DNA from 3 places in the Cedecea sp. genome. Region 2 is predicted to be linked to each of the others. Evidence: predicted binding sites of a transcription regulator. Region 2 holds the regulator's gene; each other region holds the start of a gene.
The links. Region 2 encodes LexA, which represses DNA repair genes until DNA is damaged. Its sites were predicted from a motif close to TNCTGTATGTACATACAGNA; they were not measured.
Positions count from the first base shown of each region.

Region 1 (5,606 bases), on a different contig from region 2:
CGAATTAGGCCGGGAGATGAGAGCGACCGTTCTGCAGCACACACACCTGACAATCGGCGTAGGGATAGCACCAACAAAGACCCTGGCTAAACTGGCAAATCATGCAGCTAAACGATGGCAACGGCAGACGGAAGGCGTTGTTGAGTTGTCAAATGTGGGTCGACAGCGAAAATTGATGGCTGTACTACCGGTAAACGAGGTCTGGGGGGTAGGACGACGCATCACGAAGAAACTTGAGATGATGGGGATAAAGACAGTCTTGCAACTGGCAGACACTGATATCCAATTCATCAGAAAACACTTCAATGTCGTGCTGGAAAGAACCGTCCGTGAATTACGGGGTGAACCCTGCCTTGAGCTGGAAGAGTTCGCCCCGGTAAAGCAAGAAATCATCTGCTCTCGTTCGTTCGGCGATCGCGTCACCGAATACGAGGATATGCGTCAGGCTATCTGCAGCTATGCGGCTCGGGCTGCAGAGAAACTTCGTTTGGAACATCAATACTGCCGATTTATCTCGGCGTTTGTGAAAACATCCCCCTTCGCGGTTAGCGAGCCCTGTTACGGCAATAGCGCATCGCTAAAGCTGCTCACGCCAACCCACGACAGCAGAGATATCATCGCGGCGGCAACACGCTGTTTGGATGCAATCTGGAAAAGCGGATATCGGTACCAGAAAGCTGGCGTACTACTGGGCGATTTTTATAGCCAGGGCGTCGCGCAACTTAATCTGTTCGATGACAATGCTCCAAGAAAAAACAGCAAAAAGTTAATGGATGTATTAGATCATCTGAATGCTGAAAAAGGCAGTGGGACGCTCTACTTCGCTGGTCAGGGCATTCAGCAACAATGGCAGATGAAACGGGAAATGCTTTCACCTCGATACACAACACGATTTTCTGACCTACTTACCGTTAAGTAATGCGTGGAACCAAAACGAGTCTGCTTCCCACCACCGGCTTTCCGGCTAAATCCGGGCGGAATGCCGTTTCACAGGAGGCATAGAAGCTGTTGACATCCACCAGCGCAAACATGCTTAGCTCGCCGCTTTGATGATAAAAGTGACGACGCCAAAGATATCGAGCGAGCCTTCGTCGGTGACAGAGATCGGCGAGTAAGCGCTGTTCATCGGCAACAGCATCACCGTCGGGCGAAGCTGCAGGCGCTTCACGGTGAACGCCCCGTCAATCGCTGCAATCACAATATCGCCCTGCGACGCCGTTCTTGAGCTGTCAACGATAAGCAAATCTCCTTCGCCGATTCCCCCTTCCACCATCGAGTCCCCCGCCGCCTTCACGAAGTAAGTCGCGCCGGGATTGCGCACCAGCAGCTTGTTGAGGTCGATACGCTGCTCAACATAGTCCTGTGCCGGTGACGGAAACCCGCACTGCACCAGGTCGCCAAAGAGAGGTAAAGAAGAGTCGGGGCAATGCGCCGCAGGTTTGAGAAGGTTCATGATACCGCCAATGCAAATACTGTTTATATATACAGTATCAGGTAAAAAAGACACTTCAAGCAAGAAAACACGCACTTTTGCTAAGCCATTTGTTTTGCAAACGAAAAAACTCTAGCCCGCAGACAGAATCCATAAAAGCCTTAAGGTGTAATGAAAAAGAGCATAGTGATATGGTCATCAGCAGGCCCGTTACCCAACAAAAGGATGCGTGATGACACAGCCAGAGATTCAGGATTTGCTTAACCAGCTCGAAACCCCGGAAGATGCCGCGGCGCTAAGCTGGGTGGAAAAACAAAACCAGCGCACCACGGACAGGTTCGCCAAAGGAGAGCGTTTTCAGCAGATGCGGGGCGCCATCCTGCAGTCGCTTGATGATAAAACCAACATTCCCTGGGGAAGTCATTACCGCGAAAAGGTCTATAACTTCTGGCAGGATGACGAGCATCCTCGGGGTATCTGGCGCCGGACGTCTGAAGCCTCTTATCTGACGGCCACGCCGGAATGGGAAACGGTGCTGGATATCGATCGCCTGAATGAAGACGAAGGCGCGAACTGGAGCTACCACGGCGCAGACCTGCTTCATCCTGACTATTCGCGGGCGCTGATCTTTTTATCCAGCGGCGGCGATGCCTGTGAAATACGTGAATTCGATCTGGTGAATAAAACGTTTATTCGCGACGGATTTTTCCTGCCGGAAAGCAAAAGCTCGGCAAGCTGGGTGGATGAAAATACCCTGCTGCTGGCGCTGGACGCGGGTGACGACACGCTCACCACCTCCGGCTATCCACGCTGCGCTTACCGCTGGGTCCGTGGCACATCGCCGCAGGATGCCGCGCTGATTTACGCTGGCGAAGCTACGGATATGGCCGTTTCAGCCTGGCATGACGATACCCCCGGTTTTGAGCGCGATTTGGTGCACCGCAGCAAAGACTTCTACCGCGGGCAGACCTGGCTATTGACCGGGCAGGACACGCTGACGCTTATCGCCGTCCCGGAGGATGCCTCCTGCGGATTTTTTAAAGACTGGCTGCTGGTCACGCTAACCTCCGACTGGCCAATAGCTGAGACAACCTGGCCCGCAGGTGCCCTGCTGGCTATTGATTTAGCTGATTTTCAGCGAGGTGAGCGCCATTTCATTTCGCTCTTCACGCCCAACTCGCGCACCACGCTGCAAGGCTACGGCTCGACCCGTGATTACCTCCTGCTTAACCTGAGCCAGGATGCTGTCGAAAAAGTCGATTTTATAAAAATCGAAAACGGGCAACGCCACTGTGTGAAAACGCTGGAGCTGCCTGATTTTACCAACGTCTCCGCCGGCGGTATTGATGATGAAAGCAACCGCTACCGGTTGGTCAGTCACGGGTTTTTGCAGCCCTACAGCGTCAGTTATGGCGATCTCGACACCGACACACTCACTCTTGTGAAACAGGATCCAGCCTGCTTTGATGCTGAAGCATTCAGCGTGACTCAGCACTTTGCCCTTTCACTGGATGGCACCCGCGTCCCCTACTTCCAGGTGGCAGCCAAAGCGCTGGCGCTGTCCGGTGATAATCCGACGCTGCTGTACGGTTACGGCGGATTCGAGGTCTCTTTAACACCTCATTACCTTGACTCAAAAGGCGCGACGTGGCTGCAAAAAGGCGGGGTTTATGTCGTCGCGAATATTCGCGGCGGCGGTGAATATGGCCCGGCCTGGCACCAGGCCGCGCTCAAACAGCATCGCCATCGCGCCTGGGAAGATTTTACCTCTGTGGCAAGCGATCTGGCGGCGCGGAAAGTTACCTGTGCCGCGAAGCTTGCCGCTCAGGGTGGGAGCAACGGCGGCCTGCTGATCGGCAATATGCTTACCGACTACCCAGCATTATTTGGCGCGCTGGTGTGCGAAGTCCCGCTGCTGGATATGCTGAACTATCACCGCTGGCTCGCGGGAGCCTCCTGGATTGCCGAGTATGGCGACCCGGACATTGCCGAAGAGCGAGAGTGGCTGCAGCGTTATTCTCCGTTCGACAAAGTGTCCGCCGATGTGGATTATCCCCCCACGCTGTTCACCACCGGCACCCAGGATGACAGGGTTAGCCCGGCCCACGCGCGTCGGATGGTGGCGCGGATGCAGCAACAAGGGCACGAGAACGTCTGGCTGTATGAGGAAACGGATGCTGGCCACGGCAGCGCGCCGGAGAATAGCCAGACGGCGGCCCATCAGGCCATGATCGAAGAGTTTCTCTGGCAGATGCTGACCGAGAAATAAGCGTGGGCGGTGCGTCAAAGGCGCGCCGCCTCATCATTAGCGTACCTAATGCAACAGCATATTTTTTAATTTTTATTTATCGCTCAAACGCTATTTAATTCGTCCTCAATCAATGAAAAGGAGACCGATAAATGGCTGGCGAGAATAACCTGGCAATACTGCTGAGCAATGCTGCCCCGGAGCTTAACCCGGGTAAATATGTATTTTGCACTTTAGCCTCACCTTCTGCGGAATTAAAAGATGCCGCCATTGTGATCGTGCGCGAGGCTGAAGGCGTGACGCTGGTTCTGCCGCAGGATCTGGCGGATAAACATGCCGTTAGCTACGACTATGTCGCCAGTTGGGTAACCCTGAAAATTCACTCGTCCCTCGCCGCCGTGGGCCTTACCGCCGCGTTTTCACGCGCACTGGCAAATAAAGGCATCAGCTGTAACGTGGTGGCGGGTTATTACCACGACCATATTTTCGTGGCTCATAAAGACACCGAATCGGCGATGGCGGCATTGTCGTCTCTGGCATCGGGTATATAAGCAGGCAAATATAAATCAGGGGATGCCTTTCGCCTCCCCTGACAACAGGCTATTAGCTGCGGATAAATTTCAGGATATCCGCATTGATGATATCGGCATGCGTGGTATGCATCCCGTGCGGGTAGCCGGGATAGATATGCAGCGTACTGTTGCTGAGCAGCTTATCCTGCAGAATAGCCGCATTTTTGTACGGCACAACCTGATCGTCATCCCCCTGCAGAACCAGAACCGGCACGGTGATGGCCTTCAGATCGTCGGTCTGGTCGGTTTCTGAAAACGCTTTAATGCCGTCATAGTGCGCTTTTGCGCTGCCGGCCATGCCCTGCCGCCACCAGTTCCGAATGCTTCCTTCAGAAACATCGGCTCCCTCGCGGTTAAAGCCATAGAACGGGCCAGAGGAAACATCGAGATAAAACTGCGCACGGTTTGCCGCCAGCGCCTTACGGAAACCGTCGAATACGTCGAGCGGCGTTCCACCCGGGTTGTTCGCGGTTTTCACCATCAACGGCGGAACGGCGCTGACTAAAACGGCTTTCGCAACGCGCCCCTGAGGCTGCCCGTATTTCGCAACATAGCGAGCCACCTGGCCGCCGCCGGTAGAGTGCCCCACATGCACGGCATTTTTCAGATCCAGATGTTCCGCTACCGCCGAGGCATCCGCAGCATAATGATCCATATCATGCCCTTCACTGACCTGGTCTGAACGGCCGTGCCCACGACGGTCGAACGCGATAACCCGGAAGCCTTCGCCTAAGAAAAACAGCATCTGGTTATCCCAGTCATCGGCGCTTAACGGCCAACCATGATGAAAAACAATCGGCTGAGCCTCTTTCGGCCCCCAGTCTTTATAGAAGATATTGACGCCATCTTTCGTCTTTACGAAGGTCATAAACCTCACTCCTCGTCGCTATGAATTGCATTTAACCCAGTAAAGCATAGTCGATGGGTGTGGCATGTCCGTAAATCCTGCTGGCATTCGCCGCCGCAATCCGTACCATACACGCCAGCATGACACGCTGTGCGTGTTGGATTCAGAGCCCGAGACTTTCATGACCACTCAAAAAGAACAGTACAACCTGAACAAGTTACAGAAACGCCTGCGTCGCAACGTGGGTGAAGCGATCGCCGATTACAACATGATTGAAGACGGCGACCGCATTATGGTTTGCCTTTCCGGCGGCAAAGACAGCTACACCATGCTGGAAATCCTGCGTAACCTTCAGCAGAGCGCGCCAATCAGCTTCAGCCTGGTAGCGGTAAACCTCGACCAGAAACAGCCAGGGTTCCCTGAGCATATTCTGCCGGCTTATCTGGACAGCATCGGCGTTGAATACAAGATTGTGGAAGAGAACACCTACGGCATCGTTAAAGAGAA
Region 1 covers NZ_DASYBS010000030.1:36,252-41,857, reverse strand. The annotation lists gene VGM55_RS05220 (Y-family DNA polymerase) at 1-919, shown strand, start outside; gene umuD (translesion error-prone DNA polymerase V autoproteolytic subunit) at 1,034-1,453, opposite strand; gene VGM55_RS05210 (prolyl oligopeptidase family serine peptidase) at 1,665-3,701, shown strand; gene VGM55_RS05205 (ACT domain-containing protein) at 3,833-4,231, shown strand; gene VGM55_RS05200 (alpha/beta hydrolase) at 4,284-5,120, opposite strand; gene ttcA (tRNA 2-thiocytidine(32) synthetase TtcA) at 5,281-5,606, shown strand, end outside.
Region 1: umuD (translesion error-prone DNA polymerase V autoproteolytic subunit) is a predicted target of LexA. The motif match lies at 1,471-1,490, and genes of this name have one in related genera.

Region 2 (5,606 bases):
CCGCAGCGTCTCGAGGTGTTGCGCCTTATGGCCGAGCAAACCGGCGCCATCAGCGCCTACGACCTGCTGGATCTCCTGCGCGTCAGCGAGCCACAGGCTAAGCCACCCACCGTTTACCGTGCGCTGGATTTTCTGCTGGAGCAGGGTTTTGTGCACCGGGTGGAATCCAACAACAGCTACGTGCTGTGCAATTTTATCGATCATCCAACCCATTCTTCTGCCATGTTTATCTGCGACAGATGCGGGGCAGTGAAAGAGCAGGCGGCTCAGGGTGTAGAAGATATTATGCAGAATCTGGCGTCAAAAATGGGTTTTGCCCTGCGCCACAACGTGATTGAAGCCCACGGGCTGTGTTCAGACTGTTCGGAAGTTGAAGCCTGTCGCCACCACGGCGCCTGCAATCACGACCACACTGTGCAGCCGAAGAAAAAGCGTTAAGAAGGGTAGGTACATCCTTGTACCCGGGCAGGATTGGTTTACGGATTAGCACATTTGAGGGGCCGCCAGGTTACCAGCGGTATTCGTTCCTGGACTCCCAGTCCTTAACCTCTTTCTCTGCCTGGTCTTTGGCGTAACCATAACGTTCCTGGATTTTACCCACCAGTTGGTCACGCTTCCCTTCAATGACGGTCATGTCGTCATCGGTCAGCTTACCCCATTTTTCTTTGACCGTACCTTTGAACTGCTTCCAGTTACCGCCGATTTCGTCCTTATTCATTGTCATCTCCTCATCGTTCGGTTTAGGTGTTTTGCATCCTCACTGTCGGATGCTGAATTTCTGGAAAACATCCAATATCTGCTGGATGTAGAAATAATTGTAGTCAAGGATTTCGGGTTACATTTAAAACTCAGAATCTTTAACCATTTTCAAAATCAGTGGCACGCGGACTCCCGCCTTAAAAGCGGGAAATCAGCATGATAGATGAGAAGTTAACGAGGATTAGAAAACGCGATCAATGGTCGCCATGCGCGGCAAACCAGGTGTTATTGCGCCAGTGGCGCCGCCAGATATAACCGAGCGACAGGCCGCGCAAAGCCAAAAATACCGCCAGCGACAGCCATAAAGCGTGGTTGCCAAACAGCGGCAGCGTAAGCAGCGTCACGCCAAAGCCTAATGCGGCAACCGCCATGCTGTTACGCATCTCCGCGCCACGCGTCGCCCCAATAAACATGCCGTCCAGTAGATAGCACCAGACGCCGACGACCGGCAATACGACCTGCCAGGCCAGGTAACTGTCGGCCTGCTGACGCAGTTCCGGCAAGGACGTCAGCAGCGCGACGATGTGTTCTCCGGCAACGGCATAGAGAGCGGCAAATGCAACCGCGACCAACCCGGCCTGCCTGCACGCTGCGCCCCAAACCTCCAGCAGTTGCCCACGGTTACGTGCGCCGTAGGCCTGCCCGGAATGAGCTTCCACCGCATAAGCGAAGCCGTCCAGCGCATAGGCGGTGAAGGTCAGCAGCGTCATCAGCACGGCGTTCACCGCCACAATTTCGCTACCGAGACGCGCGCCGAAGATGGTGATGGAGGCAAAGCAAATTTGCAGCAGCAGCGAACGCAGCATGATGTCGCGGTTGAGCGCCAGCAGCTTGCGGAGATCCCCCTGCCAGGCCGTTTTAAGACGTGCCCAGCTAATACCGCGCAGCTTCAGAACGTTACGCACCATCACCAGGCCGATAATAAACGTGGCGTATTCAGATACTGCCGTCGCCAGCGCCGCCCCCTGCACGTTCATCTGCAGCCCCATCACCAGCCAGAGGTCGAGCACGATATTGATAAGGTTCCCCACCACCAGCAGGATCACCGGTGCCCGCGCATACTGAACGCCCAGCAGCCAGCCCAACAGCACGAGGTTAGCCAGCGATGCGGGAGCACTCAGCCAGCGGATCTCCAGGAAACGACGAGCCTGATACAGCACGTCTTCGCTGCCGCCAACGACATGCAGCGCGAGGGCGATCAGCGGATAACGCAGTAGCACGATGGCAAGCCCGGCGATCAGCGCCAGCATCAATGGCTGAATCAGCGCGCGCGCCAGCCGCTGTGGATCGTTTGCGCCAAACGCCTGCGCCGTTAACCCGGTGGTACTCATTCGCAGAAAAAGCAGCAGCATAAACAGGAAGCTGGTCGCCGTCGCGCCGATAGCCACCCCGCCAAGATAAGTCGGGCTATCGAGATGGCCGATGACGGCGGTGTCGACAAGACCCAGCAGCGGTACGGTTATGTTGGAAAAAATCATCGGCAGCGCCAGCCACCACAGCGCACCATCCGTTGACGAGAAGAATCGCATGGGAATGATCCAGGGGAAAATAGAGGAGTTTAAAGCGAGTGGTACGGCAGATTTACCGCACCACCAGAAGAAGGGTTACAGCCATTCGCCGTTGCGAATCACCCCAACGGCCAGACCTTCAATGCTAAAATTCTGCTCGCGGAGATCGACGACAATAGGTTGGAATTCGCTGTTTTCCGGCAGCAGATGCACGGTGTTGCCCTGCTTTTTCAGGCGTTTCACGGTCACTTCATCGTCGATACGCGCGACAACCACCTGGCCGTTACGCACGTCCTGCGTTTTGTGTACCGCAAGCAAATCGCCGTCCATGATGCCGATATCTTTCATCGACATGCCGCTTACGCGCAGCAGGAAGTCCGCATTCGGCTTAAACAGAGACGGGTCAACCTGGTAGTGGCCTTCGATATGCTGCTGCGCCAGCAGCGGTTCACCGGCTGCAACGCGGCCCACCAGCGGCAGGCCACTTTCTTCTTCAACCAGCAGGCGAATACCTCGCGACGCGCCGGAAACAATCTCGATAACCCCTTTACGGGCCAGCGCTTTGAGATGTTCCTCAGCGGCGTTTGGAGAACGGAACCCCAGACGTTGTGCAATCTCGGCGCGCGTCGGTGGCATGCCGGTTTGGTTGATATGATCCCGAATGAGATCAAACACCTCTTGCTGCCTGGTAGTTAGTGCTTTCATTCCGCCCCCTGGGTGTTTATACAGTTATGCTGTGAGTATATACAGCCCCGGGCGAATTTGAAACCACAAATTAAGCAAAAAACCAGCGACTTAAACTATTCTGGAAAGGCTATCGCAAATGTGACCAAAGCAGCGTGGCCCAGGTCACAACGGCAAGGATAATCGCTATCAGCACCGCAGCAGAACCCATGTCTTTGGCTCGTCCGGAAAGCTCGTGGTACTCGGTGCCCACACGGTCAACCAGCGCTTCAATGGCGCTATTGAGAATCTCGACAATCATCACCAACACGACCGAGCCAATCAGTAAAATACGGGTAATAGGGTCAACGTCCAGCCAACAGGCGATAACAATAGCGATAACCGCAGCCACGCCCTCCTGACGAAAGGCGGCTTCGTTGATCCAGGCCGCACGCAGCCCCTTCCACGAGTAGCCTGCAGCCTTAATAATGCGGGTGATGCCGGTGGTATTATTCGCCATTCAAGGAAACCTTTTTAAATATTGAGCGTCAATGCTCATTGAGTCTAAATCGCAGCGCCACAGAAATTCCCCAGAGTTTCTGATATCCTTGCGGCGCATTTGCATTATTAACCTGAGGCTTTACATCATTTATGTCAGGCTGGCCAAGAATTTACTACAAATTACTTAATTTACCATTAAGCGTTCTGGTAAAGAGCAAGTCTATCCCGGCGGATCCCCAAACCGAGCTCGGTCTGGATCCTTCACGCCCCATTATGTACGTCCTGCCCTACAATTCTAAGGCAGACTTACTGACGCTGCGTGCCCAATGTCTGGATCACGACCTGCCCGACCCACTGGAACCGTTGGAAATTGACGGCGTACTGCTGCCGCGCTACGTGTTTATTCACGGCGGGCCGCGCGTCTTTACCTACTACACGCCAAAAGAAGAGTCGATAAAACTGTTCCACGATTATCTGGATCTGCACCGCAGCAACCCAGACCTCGATGTGCAGATGGTGCCGGTTTCCGTGATGTTCGGCCGCTCGCCAGGCCGCGAGAAAGGGGAAATCAATCCGCCTTTACGCACCCTGAACGGTGTCCAGAAATTCTTTGCGGTTTCGTGGCTGGGCCGCGATAGCTTCGTGCGCTTTTCCCCACCGGTTTCGCTGCGCCGCATGGCAACCGAACACGGCACGGACAAGATTATCGCCCAAAAACTGGCTCGCGTGGCGCGTACTCACTTTGCCCGCCAGCGTCTGGCTGCGGTCGGGCCACGCCTGCCGGTACGCCAGGATCTTTTCAACAAGCTATTGGCGTCAAAAGCGATTGCCCGCGCGGTTGAAGATGAAGCTCGCAGCAAGAAAATCTCCCATGAGAAGGCGCAGCAAAACGCCATCGCGCTGATGGAAGAGATTGCCGCTAACTTTTCCTATGAAGCGGTGCGTTTAACGGATCGCGTCTTAGGGTTAACCTGGAACCGTCTCTACCAGGGCATTAACGTGCATAACGCAGAGCGCGTGCGCCAGCTTGCCCATGACGGCCATGAAATTGTCTATGTGCCTTGCCACCGCAGCCACATGGATTACCTGCTGCTCTCCTACGTGCTTTATCACCAGGGGCTGGTCCCGCCGCACATTGCCGCCGGTATTAACCTGAACTTCTGGCCAGCCGGCCCGATTTTCCGCCGCCTGGGCGCGTTCTTTATTCGCCGTACGTTCAAGGGCAATAAACTTTACTCCACGGTGTTCCGCGAATATCTCGGCGAGCTGTTCAGCCGCGGCTATTCCGTTGAGTACTTTGTCGAGGGTGGGCGTTCACGTACCGGTCGCCTGCTTGATCCGAAGACCGGCACCCTGTCGATGACGATTCAGGCAATGCTGCGCGGCGGTACCCGCCCTATTACGCTGGTGCCGATTTACATCGGCTACGAGCACGTAATGGAAGTGGGTACTTATGCCAAAGAACTGCGCGGAGCGACCAAGGAAAAAGAAGGTTTCATGCAGATGGTTCGCGGTCTGAGTAAGCTGCGTAACCTTGGCCAGGGCTATGTAAACTTCGGCGAACCGCTGCCGCTGATGACCTACCTGAACCAGCATGTGCCGGAATGGCGAGATTCTATCGATCCTATCGAAGCGATTCGTCCCGCATGGCTGACGCCAACGGTGAACGATATCGCCGCCGATCTGATGGTGCGTATCAACAACGCAGGGGCGGCCAACGCCATGAACCTGTGCTGTACCGCACTGCTTGCTTCGCGCCAGCGCTCGCTGACGCGTGAACAGCTTACCGAACAGCTCGATTGCTATCTGAACCTGCTGCGTAACGTTCCGTATTCTCCGGACGCCACCGCACCAACGGTCACGGCGGATGCGCTAATTAACCATGCGCTGCAGATGAACAAGTTCGAGGTTGAGAAAGATACCATCGGTGACATCATCATTCTGCCGCGCGAGCAGGCCGTGCTGATGACCTACTATCGTAACAACATCATGCATATGCTGGTGCTGCCTTCTCTGATGGCGTCTATCATCACTCAGCATCGCCACATCTCACGGGTCGAGCTGCTGCGTCAGATAGAAGTGATTTATCCGATGCTGAAAGCCGAACTGTTCCTGCGCTGGGAAAAAAGCGAGCTGGGCAGAGAAATTGATGCGTTGATTGCGGAGATGGAACGT
Region 2 covers NZ_DASYBS010000093.1:45,776-51,381, reverse strand. The annotation lists gene zur (zinc uptake transcriptional repressor Zur) at 1-438, shown strand, start outside; gene VGM55_RS14625 (CsbD family protein) at 509-718, opposite strand; gene dinF (MATE family efflux transporter DinF) at 954-2,288, opposite strand; gene lexA (transcriptional repressor LexA) at 2,364-2,972, opposite strand; gene VGM55_RS14610 (diacylglycerol kinase) at 3,082-3,450, opposite strand; gene plsB (glycerol-3-phosphate 1-O-acyltransferase PlsB) at 3,582-5,606, shown strand, end outside.

Region 3 (5,606 bases), on a different contig from region 2:
GCTGGTGCATGGGTGCTGATGGATTACACCACCGGGCAGGTGCTGACCGCAGGTAATGAACACGTACAGCGCAACCCGGCGAGCCTCACCAAACTGATGACCGGCTATGTGGTAGACCGCGCTATCGACAGCAAACGTATCACGCCGGACGATGTCGTCACGGTGGGCAAAGATGCCTGGGCAAAAGGCAATCCGGTCTTTGATGGTTCATCGCTGATGTTTATTAAGCCCGGCGACAGGGTCACCGTGCGTGACTTAAGCCGCGGATTGATCATCGACTCCGGTAACGATGCCTGCGTCGCGCTGGCAGACTATGTGGCGGGGGGGCAAAAGCAGTTCGTGGGCATGATGAACCACTATGTGGAACAACTTGGCCTGCATGACACCCATTTTGAAACCGTTCACGGCCTTGACGCGCCAGGCCAGCACAGCTCTGCTTATGATCTGGCCGTATTATCCCGCGCAATTATCCACGGCGAGCCGCAGTTCTACCATATGTATAGCGAGCGGAGCCTTACCTGGAACGGCATTACCCAACAGAACCGTAATGGCCTGCTGTGGGATAAATCACTCAACGTTGATGGCCTGAAAACAGGGCACACCGAGAGCGCAGGCTTCAACATTATTGCTTCCAGCGTGCTCGGCCAGCGCCGACTGATTGCGGTGATTATGGGCGGTCTTAGCTCAAAAGGACGTGAGGAACAGGCTCGCAAGCTGCTGCATTGGGGGCAGGATAACTTTGATACCGTGCAGGTTTTGCAAAAAGGCAAAGCCATCGGCAGCGAGCACATTTGGTATGGGGATAAACCAAACATTAGCGTTGGCCCGGACCATGACGTTTTCCTTGCGCTACCTAAGTCCGAAGTCGCTCACATCAAGGCTAAGTATGTGCTGAGCAAACAGGATATGGAGGCGCCCCTTGCTGCCAACGCGCAGATTGGCGAAATTCAGCTGTTTGATGGCGACAGGCTTATCTCCCATTGGCCGCTGGTTAACCTTACGCCGGTGGAGAAAGGCGGGATGTTTTCACGCCTGGGCGATTTCATTAGCCGCAAGCTTTAACCGTTTTGAATGCGCATAAGCCGCGCGACTTGCGCGGTTTTTTTTGCCCAGATTTCTTGCGAAGCAGCTCCCAAAACTGGCAGCTTGTGCCTACGCCAAAAACGCTATAGTGTATAAATGTACAGTGCATTTATTCATCAGCGTGGAGGCAGTATGACATTCAACGTTCAGCAAGTTCCGGCGCGTAAAGTGGCCGGCTTTCATCTGGTTGGGCCGTGGGAAACAACGGTACCGCAGGGGTTTGGTCAACTGGCAATGTGGGCTAAATCCCACAGCCTGAACGGCGAGTGGCTGGCCGTTTATTACGATGATCCGGACGTGGTTCCTGCGGAAAAGCTCCGTGTTGACACCGTGATTAGCGTCGGTGATGACTTTGATATCCCAGAGAACAGTGAAGGCGTTATTGTCACGGCGCTTGAGGCGGGTACCTACGCTGTTAGCCATGCAAAAGTGGAAAATGAAGCATTCCAGGCAGCCTGGGAGACCTTCTTCAACCAAATCGAAGCGGATGGCGGCTATCAGCTGACCGGTAAGGCCTGCTATGAAATCTACCTTAACGACGGCTCCGCGTCCGGCGTCTGGGAAATTGATATGTATATCCCGGTGACGAAAGCCTGACAGGAGCAAACTATGACGGATGCGTTAGCCGGGTTAAAGGTGTTATTTGTTGCCGGGTATGGCCCTATTCCGCGTGATGTGGCGGTCAGCACCGGGTTTTATCAGCAGGTGCTTGGGCTGCCGCTAAAGACAATGGAAGGCAACGAGGACTATCTGGCAACGGAACACGGTGCGCTGGATGGCGTAAAACACTTTGCGCTCTGGCCGCTCTATCAGGCTGCCCAGTCCTGCTTTGGTGTCGACAGCTGGCCTCAGGACCTTGTTATTCCGCAAAGCTGGGTGGAGTTCGAAGTTGAAGACGTCGGGCAGGCGACGGCGGTGCTGAAGCAGTCAGGGTACCGGATGCTGGTGGATAACCGTATGGAGCCCTGGGGGCAAACGGTGTCACGCTTGCTCAGCCCTGAAGGTTTGCTGGTCGGGATCACCGTAACTCCCTGGCTTCGTTAGCGTCGGTCAACCTGGGCGGCAGGTTGCCGCCCCATTTCTGATATTCAGCAAAGAAACGTGAAATATCCCGCGTTAAAACCCTGTGCTACGCGGCTTTATGATTTCTTTGCGAGAAAAACGGGTACAATTTCTTTTTTGTTTCCGGAGAGCCGGGTGTGCGCCCCGACAAATCACTGACCCCGTTTGAGATCCGTATTTACCGTAATTATCGTGTCGTTCACGGTATACGTATCGCGCTTGCCTTTGTGCTGACGTTTATTTTGGTTCGCCTGCTGCAGATCCCTGAGGGAACCTGGCCTTTGATCACGCTGGTCGTCGTGATGGGGCCTATCTCATTTTGGGGTAACGTGGTTCCACGCGCATTCCAGCGCATTGGTGGAACCATTTTTGGCGCAGCAGTTGGGCTAATAGCCCTTAAGCTTGAGCTTTTCTCGCTGCCGCTGATGATAGTCTGGTGTGGATTAGCGATGTTTTTGTGCGGTTATCTGGCGCTCGGCAAACGTCCCTACTAGGCGTTGCTTATCGGCATCACGCTCTCCGTGGTTGTCGGGGCGCCGCCGGGAGACATGGAGATTGCGCTGTGGCGCAGCGGTGACGTTATCTTTGGCTCTCTTCTGGCCATGTTATTCACCAGCGTTTATCCGCAGCGGGCGTTTATTCACTGGCGTATCCAGATGGCGACCTTCGTGCAGGCGTTCAGTAAAGTCTATACCGCCGGTTTTTCGCCAAACCTCGTGGAGCGCCCGCGGCTGGAAAAACCGCTGCAGAAGATCCTCAATGACGTCGTTAAAATGCGCGCCTTAATTGGGCCAGCCAGCAAAGAAACCCGTATTCAGAAGTCGGTCTTTGAGGCCATTCAGACTATTAACCGCAACATGGTGTGTACCCTGGAACTGCAGATAAACGCTTACTGGGCAACGCGAGCCAGCCATTTCGTGATGATTAACGCCCATACGCTGCGCGATACTCAGCAAATGACACAGCGAACGCTGGTGGCCATTGCGAAGGCGCTGCATGAAGGGAATCCTTCGCCTATATCTGCCAACACGGAAAAACTGAATGAAATTGTCTATGAATTGCGTCAGCTGATGGAAGGGGGACAAGGCGGCGATCTGCAGGAGACACCGATTCATGGCTACGTCTGGCTTAGTCTCGAACTCGCTCGCCAGCTTGAGCTATTGTCGCACCTTATCTGCCGGGCATTGCGCAAATAGCGCGCGTAAAGCGCAGAAATGACAAAGCTTGTTTCGATTCAGCAGAAATTGAGGTTAAGATAGGGCAAGCCCGTTAGTGAGACTGACAAAAAATTGTAATCGTCAACCGCTACTACTAAGGTTATGGCGGTTGTCTTAACGAATCCGAGTACCAATTTAGCAGGGGTGTAAAAATGGAAAATATCAAACCAACCTTCCAGGACGTTCTGGAGTTTGTGCGTCTGTTCCGTCGTAAAAACAAACTGCAGCGTGAGATCCAGGACGTAGAGAAAAAGGTCCGTGACAACCAGAAGCGTGTGCTGCTGCTCGACAACTTGAGCGACTACATCAAGCCAGGTATGAGCATTGAAGCGGTGCAGGGCATTATCGCCAGCATGAAAACCGACTACGAAGACCGCGTGGATGACTACATCATCAAGAACGCAGAGCTGTCTAAAGAGCGTCGTGAAATTTCTAAAAAGCTGAAGGCGATGGGCGAGCAGAAAGTTGTCGATACCAAAGCTGAATAACTTCAGTGAATCTAAAATAACCGCCTTCATGGGCGGTGATGAGGCTGCTGACAAAGTTCATTGCTCTAAAAAAGACCGAACCAGGTCTAATAAAAACAATGAATAATGTTTTCTGGTTTGCCCCAAACAGTCGAAAACCACGTTTTTCGGCTGTTTGTCATCAATCTGACCGCCTTCATGGGCGGTTTTTTTATGCCTCGTTCACCATAACCCGCAGTAAGGTTTCCAGTAGCCCGGGGAAACGCGCATCCAGATCTTCACGTCGTAACGAGATCAGATTCTCACGCCCCTGAGGGCGCTGCCAAATGACGCCGCTATCGCGCAATACGCGCCAGTGGTGGGTCATGGTCGACTTCGCCACATCCTGACGTAAAGCGCCGCAGGTAAGTTCTTCGCCACCGGCGAGCGATTTAACAATCCCCAGTCGCAGCGGGTTACCCAGCGCAAAAAGGACATTTTCAAGGCGGATTTGTTCTCGTTCGGGATGGTTGGCGATCATACTCTTCCTGTATCGGCGGTTACGGCACGGCGGCCGGCTACTATAACAAACTTGCCGGGCTTCGACTGTATCGAGATTAACGATAGCTCAAATTGTTCGAATATACTCGTACAGTTGTACTATGATGATGGCGAACAAATTGGGCGGCCATCCTGGCCGTCGCTTAACAGTCAAAAAGACTAAGGACACATCATGCCCCGACCCATCCCTCTCGAACGCTATCGCAACATTGGTATTTCCGCCCACATTGATGCCGGTAAAACAACTACGACCGAACGTATTTTGTTTTACACCGGCATGAGCCACAAACTGGGTGAAGTTCACGATGGCGCAGCAACGACAGACTGGATGGCTCAGGAGCAAGAGCGCGGCATTACCATTACGTCCGCCGCGGTGAGCTGCTTCTGGCCGGGTATGGATCGCGGTTTTGAACCGCACCGTATCAACATCATCGACACGCCGGGACACGTGGACTTCACCATTGAGGTGGAGCGCTCCATGCGCGTACTCGACGGCACCGTAATGGTTTATGACTCCGTGGGTGGCGTGCAGCCGCAGTCGGAAACCGTCTGGAGACAGGCCAACAAATACGGCGTGCCGCGCCTGGCGTTCGTCAATAAAATGGACCGCCCGGGGGCCGATTTCTTCCGTGTGGTACAGATGATGATTGATCGCCTGAAGGCTAATCCGGTGCCGATTGTGATCCCCGTTGGCGCAGAAGATAACTTCACCGGTGTGGTGGACCTGATAAAAATGCGGGCCATTTTATGGGATGACGCGACCCAGGGCATGACGTTCAGCTATGCGCCGGTGCCGGAAGATCTGCTGCAAACCGCGCTGCAGTGGCGGGAAAAAATGGTGTCTGCGGCGGCGGAGGCCAACGATGAGCTAATGGAAAAATACCTGGAAACCGGCGAACTGAGCGAGGCGGACATTATTGTCGGCCTGCGAGCCCGCACCCTCTCCGGGGAAATCCAGCCGATGCTGTGCGGCAGCGCGTTCAAAAACAAAGGCGTGCAGCGCATGCTGGATGCGGTTATTGAGCTGATGCCTTCTCCGCTCGACATTCCTTCTATTCAGGGCGTGGACGAGAAAGGGCGGACAATTGAACGCCACGCAAACGACGACGAACCGTTCTCGGCGCTGGCTTTCAAGCTGATGACCGACCCGTATGTTGGGCAGCTGACCTTTATCCGTGTTTATTCCGGCGTGCTGCGAAAAGGCGATTCGGTTTATAACCCGGTAAAAGGCAAAAAA
Region 3 covers NZ_DASYBS010000097.1:4,518-10,123, reverse strand. The annotation lists gene dacD (serine-type D-Ala-D-Ala carboxypeptidase DacD) at 1-1,062, shown strand, start outside; gene sbmC (DNA gyrase inhibitor SbmC) at 1,216-1,680, shown strand; gene VGM55_RS15930 (glyoxalase) at 1,693-2,127, shown strand; partial or broken gene VGM55_RS15925 (FUSC family protein) at 2,283-3,341, shown strand; gene VGM55_RS15920 (DUF496 family protein) at 3,515-3,850, shown strand; gene VGM55_RS15915 (ArsR/SmtB family transcription factor) at 4,041-4,349, opposite strand; gene fusA (elongation factor G) at 4,542-5,606, shown strand, end outside.
Region 3: sbmC (DNA gyrase inhibitor SbmC) is a predicted target of LexA. The motif match lies at 1,170-1,189, and genes of this name have one in related genera.